Regions from separate parts of the Thalassobacillus sp. B23F22_16 genome, predicted to be linked through region 1. Evidence: a T-box and tRNA genes for the amino acid it is inferred to sense, from the RefSeq annotation. Region 1 holds a T-box; the other holds one or more tRNA genes.
What was found. The T-box of region 1 lies ahead of pheS (phenylalanine--tRNA ligase subunit alpha). A T-box ahead of a tRNA ligase gene usually reads a tRNA of that ligase, here a tRNA-Phe.
Positions count from the first base shown of each region.

Region 2: it has a tRNA-Phe gene. The T-box ahead of pheS (phenylalanine--tRNA ligase subunit alpha) is inferred to sense a tRNA for this amino acid. The anticodon was not compared.

Region 1 is NZ_JBIEKD010000006.1:119,666-124,777, forward strand. Features, by position in the region: gene pheT (phenylalanine--tRNA ligase subunit beta) at 1-893, opposite strand, end outside; gene pheS (phenylalanine--tRNA ligase subunit alpha) at 909-1,943, opposite strand; T-box leader at 2,152-2,379, opposite strand; gene ACGTNI_RS07120 (TrmH family RNA methyltransferase) at 2,429-3,166, opposite strand; gene sspI (small acid-soluble spore protein SspI) at 3,265-3,477, shown strand; gene ACGTNI_RS07130 (M42 family metallopeptidase) at 3,571-4,656, opposite strand; gene ACGTNI_RS07135 (dUTP diphosphatase) at 4,739-5,112, opposite strand, start outside.
Region 2 is NZ_JBIEKD010000029.1:38,243-43,354, forward strand. Features, by position in the region: gene ACGTNI_RS17510 (peptidoglycan D,D-transpeptidase FtsI family protein) at 1-498, opposite strand, end outside; gene ACGTNI_RS17515 (MFS transporter) at 580-1,857, opposite strand; gene ACGTNI_RS17520 (superoxide dismutase) at 1,958-2,569, opposite strand; tRNA gene ACGTNI_RS17525 (tRNA-Phe) at 2,818-2,890, opposite strand; tRNA gene ACGTNI_RS17530 (tRNA-Ser) at 2,960-3,052, opposite strand; tRNA gene ACGTNI_RS17535 (tRNA-Ile) at 3,061-3,137, opposite strand; tRNA gene ACGTNI_RS17540 (tRNA-His) at 3,141-3,216, opposite strand; tRNA gene ACGTNI_RS17545 (tRNA-Met) at 3,246-3,322, opposite strand; tRNA gene ACGTNI_RS17550 (tRNA-Asn) at 3,331-3,402, opposite strand; gene ACGTNI_RS17555 (Na/Pi cotransporter family protein) at 3,642-5,112, opposite strand, start outside.

The DNA of each region.
Region 1 (5,112 bases):
AGAGTGGTGATCGTTTCATCTTCCTTCGCTCGTCTCACGACCACTTCGTCTGTTCCGAAACGATCCAAATCAAACGCATGGAGTGGCTGGCCATATTCCAGCAATACGTAGTTCGTGATATCAACCACGTTATTAATTGGGCGCACCCCTGCGGCAATCAAACGATTCCGCATCCATAATGGTGATGGCCCTATTTTGACATCCTTGACTATAAATGCTCCATAATAAGGATTCAAATCGGGATCTTCCACATGGACAGAGATATAGTCAGATGCTTTTTCCTGCACAGGATGAAGGATTTCCTCCTGAGGGGTGAACGGCTGATCTAATATCGCCGCCACTTCATAAGCGACTCCAAGCATGCTCAAGCAATCAGCACGATTAGGTGTCAGACCCAATTCAATAATGATATCATCCAAGTTCAACAGTTCGATCGCATTCTCTCCGACTTCCACTTCATCCTGGAAAACAAAAATTCCGTCGACAAACTCTTTTGGTACGTCTTTTTCATCTACTCCAAGCTCCTGAAGAGAGCAAATCATTCCATTGGACTCTACTCCCCTCAGCTTCGCTTTTTTAATTTTGAAATTCCCAGGTAACACAGCACCCGGTTTTGCCACTGCGACTTTTTGATCGGCAGCAATATTCGGTGCTCCACATATAATCTGCAGCGTTTCTTCCCCTACATCGACCTGACATAAATTGAGCTTATCTGCATTTGGATGCTGTTCACAGGAAAGTACATGGCCGACCACCACATCATTCAGCTTCTCCGCTATCGGTTCGACACTTTCTACTTCTATGCCTGTTTTCGTAATCAGCTCAGCTAATTCTTCCGGTGTCTGATCTTCAATATCCACATATTGTTTCAACCAATTCAAAGATACTAGCATTGTTTGGACTCTCCCTTACACTTTATGGTATTGTTTCAAGAATCGAATATCGTTTGTATAGAAATGACGGATATCATCGACACCATATTTCAACATAGCAATACGCTCCGGCCCCATGCCAAAAGCAAACCCTGAGTAGACTTCCGGGTCATACCCTGCCATCTCCAACACATTTGGATGTACCATCCCTGCGCCTAAGATCTCAATCCAGCCAGTGCCTTTACATACCGAGCAGCCTTCCCCGCCACACATTTTACACGAAATATCCATTTCTACCGATGGCTCCGTAAACGGGAAAAAGCTTGGTCGAAGGCGTATATCTCGTTCTGAACCAAACATCTGCTTAGCAAAAGCATTAAGAACGCCTTTCAAATCGCTCATCTTAATATTTTCATCCACCACAAGCCCCTCTACCTGAGTGAATTGATGGGAATGGGTGGCGTCATCCGTATCACGGCGATAAACTTTACCAGGACATATCATTCGTACCGCTTCGTGCCCGTCTTTCTGCTTCATCGTCCGAGCCTGAACAGGTGAGGTGTGGGTACGTAAAAGCAGTTCTTCTGTAATATAAAAAGAATCCTGCATATCCCTGGCCGGATGTCCTTTAGGAAGGTTGAGAGCTTCAAAATTAAAATAATCTGTTTCGACTTCCGGTCCCTCTTTGATTTCAAATCCCATCCCAATGAATAAATCTTCAATTTCCTCGATAATGCTCGTCAGTAGATGTGGTCCTCCCACATGTACAGGACGGCCTGGCAAGGTGACATCAATACTCTCTTCTTCCAGTTGCTTTTCCAATGCTTCTTCTTCTAATTTATCTTGCTTCGTTTGAATAGCACTGGCAATGCTTTCTCTTACATCGTTTGCCAATTGGCCGATTACTGGACGTTCTTCTTTGGACAATTTGCCCATACCCCGAAGCACTTCTGTAATTGGCCCTTTTTTTCCTAAATAAGCTACTCGAATATCTTGCAAAGCTTTTAAATCCTCTGCGTACTTCACTTTCTCTAATGCTTCTGATTGCAATTCCTGCAAACGATCTTTCATTTCGATACTCCTCCTTTTTTACATTAGAAAACCCTGCATATCGCAATGCCTTTATGGCAAAATCCTAAGTGTTTCTTCTACTTAAATTCGTTAGTAAAATTGACCTTTCAAACATGTAACAACCTGACGATCACTATGTTCCTGTAACGAATGAATCCTTTACTTTTTTCAACAGGAGTTAAGCAACATAAAAAAGTCTCCTCCCTGGTAAAGGGACGAGACTATATGGCCGTTTCGCGGTACCACCCTTGTTGACATACGTATGGTATGCCCACTTCATTACGGATAACGGATTGACATCCGGGACATCTTTTAATCAGATGCCAGCTCCAGAGTGAAAGTTCAATAATCACCACGATAGAAGTGCTTGCAGTCTGTGGCACTTCTTCCCTGTATCGATGTTATGATTATCTACTGGCTCCTTCAATGCTATTCGCTCTATAACTATTCATTTATTATAGAAAATCATGGGCTTTCTTGCAAGCCTATATTTTCATATGGTACATGAGTATCCCGGCAGCTACTGCCACATTCAAGGATTCTGCCTGTCCATATATCGGAATATAGACTTTTTCATCAGCAAGCCCTAACAAATCTTCCTGGATCCCTGCCCCTTCATTTCCGACAATAAGCGCACCTTTATCAGCTATGCTTATCTTCTGGTAGGGTTGAGCATCTTCCAGGGCAGAAGCCCAAACAGTTATTCCCTGTTGCTGCAGTTGAGGGACCCATTCTTTGAGGTCACCAGAAAACAGTGGCAGGTGGAATAGGGAACCTTGGGTAGCTCTGATGACCTTATCATTATAAGGATCGACAGAACCTTTACCGATTATAACCCCATTAAAACCAGCGGCATCAGCGGTTCTTATCAAGGTGCCAAGATTTCCTGGATCCTGGACAGCATCAATTAGCAGGACATGGCGGAAAGCTTCAGGACTAAATTGCTTCATTTCTACAACCGCTGCTATTCCCTGGGGTGTTTCCGTATCCGCCAGTGCCGCGAAAACCTCCTTCGAAACCTGCGTGATTCGTTCATGGACCGTCCAATGGGGAGCTTCCATATTTTCCTGCACGATCACTTCCTGGATTGCCCAATCACTTTTCACAGCTTCTTCAACTAAATGAAAACCCTCTACCAGGAAAGTTTGGGACTTTTCTCTTTCACGCCTTTTTTTTAATTTAATCCATTGTTTGACACGTGTATTTTGTAAGGATGTCAGCATTTTTTTACCTCTTTTTCTTAGCTTCTTTGCTTATCATACATATTATTGGGAAGGAAGGTCAAACTAACCAAAGAAAAAGTTAAAAAGGAGTGTCAGTCATGGATTTAAACTTAAGGGAAGCCATACTTTCTAATATCGCTGGAAATAATAGGGAGCAATTGGAAGCTACCATTGTAGATGCTATCCAAAAAGGGGAAGAAAAGATGCTTCCTGGTCTTGGAGTTTTATTTGAACTTATCTGGCAGGAATCAAGCGAAAGTGAAAAAGAAGAAATGCTTGAAGCATTAGAACAAAGTGTGAACCAGCAATAAATTTATACAAAAACCTGGCTAATCACTAAGTTAAGCTTTTTTAAAGGACAAGAAAAGAGCTCTGCCCCTGCAATAGGGACAGAGCTCTTTCTATTAATTGAACGTAATTTCTTTCACGGTATCTGCATCGAGTTTCTTGATGACTTCTACGATTAATTTGACTGCATTCTCAAAGTCATCACGGTGAAGCATGGCTGCATGAGAATGGATATAACGGGTCGCAATGGTAATAGACAATGCAGGCACCCCGTTAGCAGTCAAATGAATAGCACCGGAATCTGTCCCCCCGCCAGCAATGGCATCAAACTGATAAGGAATTTCTTTTTCATCAGCAGTATCTGTTACTAGATCGCGAAGCCCTTTGTGGGAAACCATGGAGGCATCATAAAGAATAATCTGAGGCCCTTCTCCCATTTTACTGGAGGCATCCTTATCTGATACGCCTGGGGTGTCTCCAGCAATACCGACATCTACACCAAATGCTATATCAGGATTGATAGCATGAGCAGAAGTACGGGCACCACGTAAGCCGACCTCTTCCTGTACGGTCCCAACACCATAAACGGTATTTGGATGTTTTTCGTTTTTCAGTTGCTTTAATACCTCAATCGCAATCGCACAACCGATCCGGTTGTCCCAAGCTTTAGCAAGCAGCATTTTTTCATTTTTCATCTGGGTGAACTCAAAGTAAGGTGCAACAGAATCCCCTGGGCGCACACCAAATTCCTTTGCTTCGTCTTTACTGGAAGCACCAATATCGATGAACATATCTTTGATTTCCACCGGCTTCTTGCGAGCTTCCGGAGGCAGGATGTGAGGTGGTTTAGATCCGATCACTCCGGTAACCGTGCCTTCTCGTGTGACGATCGTTACTCGCTGAGCCAGCATAACCTGGCTCCACCAGCCGCCAACAGTTTGAAAATAAACAAAACCATTATCGTCTATTCGGGTTACCATGAAGCCGACTTCATCCAAATGACCGGCTACCATTACTTTTGGACCGTTTGTATCCCCAGATTTCTTTGCGATCAAGCTGCCTAAATTATCCGTATATACCTCATCCGCATAAGGTGTAATGTATTTCTTCATTACATCTCTTGCTTCTTTTTCATGACCGGGAATGGACTTGGCATCGGTCAAATCCTTCAGCATGGTCAGTGTTTCATCTGTTTTTGCCATATGTAATTGCCCCCTCTATAAAGTTTGACTATTTTATTATAGCGTTTTTATTCAAAATTAACAAAAAATAAAAAAAACGCTTTCAGTACCCTTTATCCTGCCTTTGATGATTTTGCTGATTCTTTTCATGGTATGCCGTTTTAATTTTCATTTCAGTGAACCCTAGAGCCGCTCCCAGGGATAAAAAGCTGGAGAACATCTCCTGATAGTGTTCTTTTACCGGACTAGCTTTAAATTTTAAGATCTTCTCATAGACCTGGTGAAATCTTTTAGTTACTTCAACCCCGGTGTTACTCGGCTTGTCCGCGTAACGGAAACCTTTTTCTAATCCAAGGGAAAGAATGAAATGGAGGCCATCTACGTATTCCTCCAGGATAACATCTTCAGAACTCGGGGGTTTTTGACTCCAGAACTTGAAAGATCTTGTTTCATTCGCCAGTTCACCCAGCTCTACCA
Region 2 (5,112 bases), on a different contig from region 1:
TTCGACTTCCTCTTCTGTAATCCGGTCCAGCAAAAGCTGGTATTCTTCTCCTCCGGATAAGTCTTCTGATTCTTCTTGTGAGACCCGTTCTCTGACTTCTTCTTCATTCAGCAGGTAAAAATACTCTTTCAAGTCACGTTCACGGACAATTTTTTTCAATTCTTCCTCTTCGCCCATACTGATAAACTCGGCTAAATCTTCTGCAAGCTTGAGACGGTCCATTGGCTGTACCCCTTTAGGAGGGGTATAAGTAATCGAATAGAGTGGTTCATTATCAACAATCACACGTCCAAACCGGTCAAACATTTTCCCTCTCGGCACCGGTGTATGAATCGTTGTATTTTCTGTTCGGTTGATTTCTTCCTGGGCATCTTCTCCATATAAAATTTGAACCACGCCCAACTGAAGTATCAACGAAGCGAATAGTAAAAAAATCACAAAGAATAAAATATTCATTCTTAAAGGAAGATGCGATTTTTTCTTTTTGCTTTTCCCCATCGTCCTCCCCCTTACCTATCAAAATTCACCCAACTATTATAACATTTTCCAACATATTAAAATAGTTGCCAATAGGGATATTTAAGGGTTTTTACTGGTTGTCATAGTTGTATCCGTAACATATGCACTTTCTGATTCTTCTTCTTTTCTAAGATCAATCCCTTTTACAAAAAAGTAAATCCAGAAATGTCCAGATCCTACCAGAAGCAAGATGAAAGGTATCGCTCGTTCCGGAGAAAACAAAGTAATACCCAGCAGGAATATAAGAATCGAAGCTACTCTTCCGGCATTCAAGAACAATTCTCGCACCACAATATATTCAATCCGCATTTCCGCCGCTTTCCAAGATTTTCCGATTACATCGTAAGTCAGTGAAATGTAAGGCACATATAGAATTGGGTAAGAAATTCCAATCACAGCTGCATAAATCAACAATGTAGTGAAATTTACATTAATCAATAAAATGGAGAGCGCAAGGTATAAAGAAACCCCTCCTGCGAATATTGCCCATTTCCTCATTCGAGGTTTTATCCACTTGGTTGCCAGAAAATAAAGGACAAATGCACTTCCGGAATATACAAGATTAAACATACCTAAAGAAAGCTCACTTTGGGTAGCTATATAAACCCAAATGGAAATAACAAATAAAAAAGTCCCTTCCCTCAGCCCTTGGAATACATGGGCGTGTAATATCTTCCCCCAATTCTTATTGCTTTTTCGCTCCTGGAAAATTCGTTGAAAAGAAAAGTTACCTTTAGCTTTTCTGCGTTGCAGAAAGAAACTGGTAACAACCGCACAAATAAAGAGAACAAATGAAATGGTGAAGATCACCGTATATCCTGTAAATGCAGCCATATTGGCAATAATCAGCCCAGCTAATATGGGACCAACCATACCGCCAAAAGACTGAAGCAAACCAAGAAAACCATTAAAGAAATCTCGGGTATCCGGTTCCGTGATTTCGAAGGTAAGTACATTAAACGCAAGCCAGTAAAACCCATAACCAATGCCTAATAAACCGCCAAGCAATATATTAAAGCTGGCAGCTTTTTCGCCTACGATCAAGACCGTCAAAAAGAACAAGGACAAAAAAATAACCCCTGCACGTAAGACAACTACACGGTCCACCTTTTTCGCAAATTTTCCGGCAATGATGAAAGTCACCGGCTGGAGTATATAGATGCTTAAGTTATACAATGCGATAGCAGTATATTCACTGGATTGTTTCCAAAGATAAACGTTTACAAAAGTATTCGACAAAAATATTCCTAACGAGTAAAGTCCACCTATCAACAGCAATAGCAGTAAGTCTTTATTCACTTCCGTCGGCCCTAAGAGGGAATGTAATAATTTTTTCATATCTCCAATCTCCTTTACTGTCATTCCTTAGTCTCTGCAAACAGAGTGGAGATATGCACATGAAAAAAGCGCGGACCCTTGGTCCGCGCTTAGTTTATCATTATTTTGCTTCTTGGTAGCGTTTAGAAACTTCTTCCCAATTCACTACGTTCCAGAATGCTTTTGCATAATCCGGACGCTTGTTTTGATACTTAAGATAATACGCATGCTCCCATACGTCCAATCCTAATACAGGAGTTTTACCTTCCATAATCGGAGAGTCCTGGTTCAACGTATCAGTGAGTTCAAGGTTGCCGTTATTAACGACTAACCATGCCCAACCAGAACCAAAACGACCAGTTGCTGTTTTTTCGAATTCTTCTTTAAAGGATTCGAAGCTGCCAAACTTTTCGTTAATAGCATTAGCTAGATCTCCTGATGGCTCTCCTCCACCGTTTGGAGACATGATCTGCCAGAATAGAGTGTGGTTTGCATGTCCACCGCCATTGTTACGGACAGCATTACGAATGTCTTCAGGTACAGCATCCAGGTTGCCAATGAGATCTTCCAAGGATTTGCTTTCTAAATCCTGATGACCTTCCAATGCATTGTTCAATTTCGTAACATAGGTGTTATGGTGCTTCGTGTGGTGGATGTTCATTGTTTCCTTGTCGATGTGTGGTTCTAGTGCGTCATAAGCGTAAGGTAGTTCAGGTAGTTCAAATTTAGCCATAAAGAAATTCCTCCTTTTTAGAATATGTACATAAGTGCTTGGAAGCAGTATTACTACTTTTAAGCCTCTAATGCAAATGTAACAAAGCCTTTGAAGTGTTGCAAATATTATGCATATTCTTATTTATCTTTTTTAAACACGCTGCATATATAATGTTACCTAATCGAAGTCTATTCAAACATTTACCCTTTGAAAAGTATAAAAAAAATGCTGCGTTTACAGCAGCATTTGTAGTCAATTCCAGAAAGTGGCTTGGGACGGAATCGAACCGCCGACACACGGATTTTCAGTCCGTTGCTCTACCGACTGAGCTACCAAGCCATTATGGGTATTATTCAGTTAACTGATAATTAGTGTACTGACTTTTGTTTTTTTTCACTTATGAAAAAATGGCGGAGGAGGAGGGATTCGAACCCCCGCGGGCCGTGAAGCCCCTGGCGGTTTTCAAGACCGCTCCCTTCAGCCAGACTTGGGTACTCCTCCGCAAAAAATGGTGGACCCTGCAGGATTCGAACCTGCGACCGATCGGTTATGAGCCGATAGCTCTAACCAGCTGAGCTAAGGGTCCACATGGGGCGACCGGTGGGGATCGAACCCACGTATGCCGGAACCACAATCCGGTGCGTTAACCACTTCGCCACGACCGCCATGTGAATGTATATAGTTTTAATATGTATGGTGTCGGCGGAGGGGATCGAACCCCCGACCTTACGGGTATGAACCGTACGCTCTCGCCAGCTGAGCTACGCCGACATGTAAGGCTCCACCGGTAGGATTCGAACCTACGACCAATCGGTTAACAGCCGATTGCTCTACCACTGAGCTACGGTGGAATAATATCAATATATTTTGGGTGATAACTAAGCTTTTATGCAGTATGTATTGCTTCCAATAGGATTATGAAAGTGGGTTACTTTGTGGAAGCGACGAAATATAATATATCATGTATTCTCATGGGTGTCAACCAAGAAAAAATGTTGGATTTAAAAGCAACAGAAATAATATAGCACGTTCCTCACATGCTTTCAAGGACTTTTTTAAAAGATAAAGCGCGCCCGCAGGCGCGCTTGTCTTATTGGTCCTCTTCACCTAAAACTTCCTCGGCGATATTTACTGCGTGATCTCCAATACGCTCCAGGTTACTGATAATATCTACAAACACAATACCTGCTTGTCCGGTACATAAACCTTCATTCAAACGCAGGATGTGCTTCTTACGGTAGTTTCTTTCCATCTGGTCAATTTGATCCTCTTTTTGAACTACTGCCAAAGCTTCTTCACGATCCATGGTTTCTAAAGCTTTGGTTGCCTGTTTAACAGTTATAGCCGTCAAGTTGAACATTTCATTTAGATCTTCTTGGGCCTGACCTGTCAAATCAACCTTATTCGAAATTTTATAATCAATTAATTCAACAATATTTTCAAAATGGTCTCCGATACGTTCATAATCTCTTACTGAATCAAGAAGGGCGGAGTGCTTCCGGCTATCTTCATCAGTCAATGGAGCCACAGATAATTGCACAAGATAATCTGTTATTTTTCTATCCAGATTATTCAGTGCATCTTCAAGCTGAAGTGCTACCTCTGCATGTTTTGGCTTTTGATTATTCAAGTAATTGCTTGTTTCTTCCAGCCCTTTATATGATAATTCACCCATTTTCAGGACCTCTTCTTTTGCCTGATCAAGTGCCAGGGCAGGTGACTGATCAATAAAGATCGGGTCAAGATGCTGAGGTTTGAATTCCATAACAGAATCATCGCCTGGAACCAGTTTGATGACAATCCATGCGAGTACAGCAATCAATGGGAACTGAATAATTGTATTGGTTACGTTGAAACTTCCGTGAGCGAACGCAATTGTCATTTCAGGGTTAAGGGAAAGAGTATCCCTTAAATACCTTACGAATAATTCAAATAGCGGTAAAATGATCAGGAAAATGGTTGTACCGACAATATTGAAGATAACGTGAACCATAGCCGCACGCTTGGCTGCAATGCTGGCACCAATGGAAGCTAGTACAGCGGTGATTGTGGTACCGATGTTATCACCGAATAATACCGGCAATGCTGCATTTAAGTCCATCGCTCCTTGCGCGAACAAACCTTGCAGAACTCCGATGGTTGCACTGGAACTCTGGACTATAACGGTAAACACAGTACCAATGACAACCCCAAGAATAGCATTTTCACTCATGCTTAATGTAAGTTCCTGGAATACCTCCATGGAACGAAGTGGTTTCATTCCACCTTCCATGATGTCAAGGCCTAAGAATAGCGCACCAAAACCGAACACGATTTGTCCAATGTAAGAAATACGTTTATTTTTAAAGAAGAATAATAATATTGCACCTACTGCGATGATCGGCAATGCATAGGCTTTGATTTCAAGGCCGATAATGAATGCCGTTACGGTTGTCCCAATATTCGCACCCATGATGACACCAATCGCCTGCCTGAATGTCATGAAACCAGCATTAACCAGTCCTATAGTAAGTACAGTTGTACCTGTACTTGTCTGGATAAGAATGGTTACTACAATACCT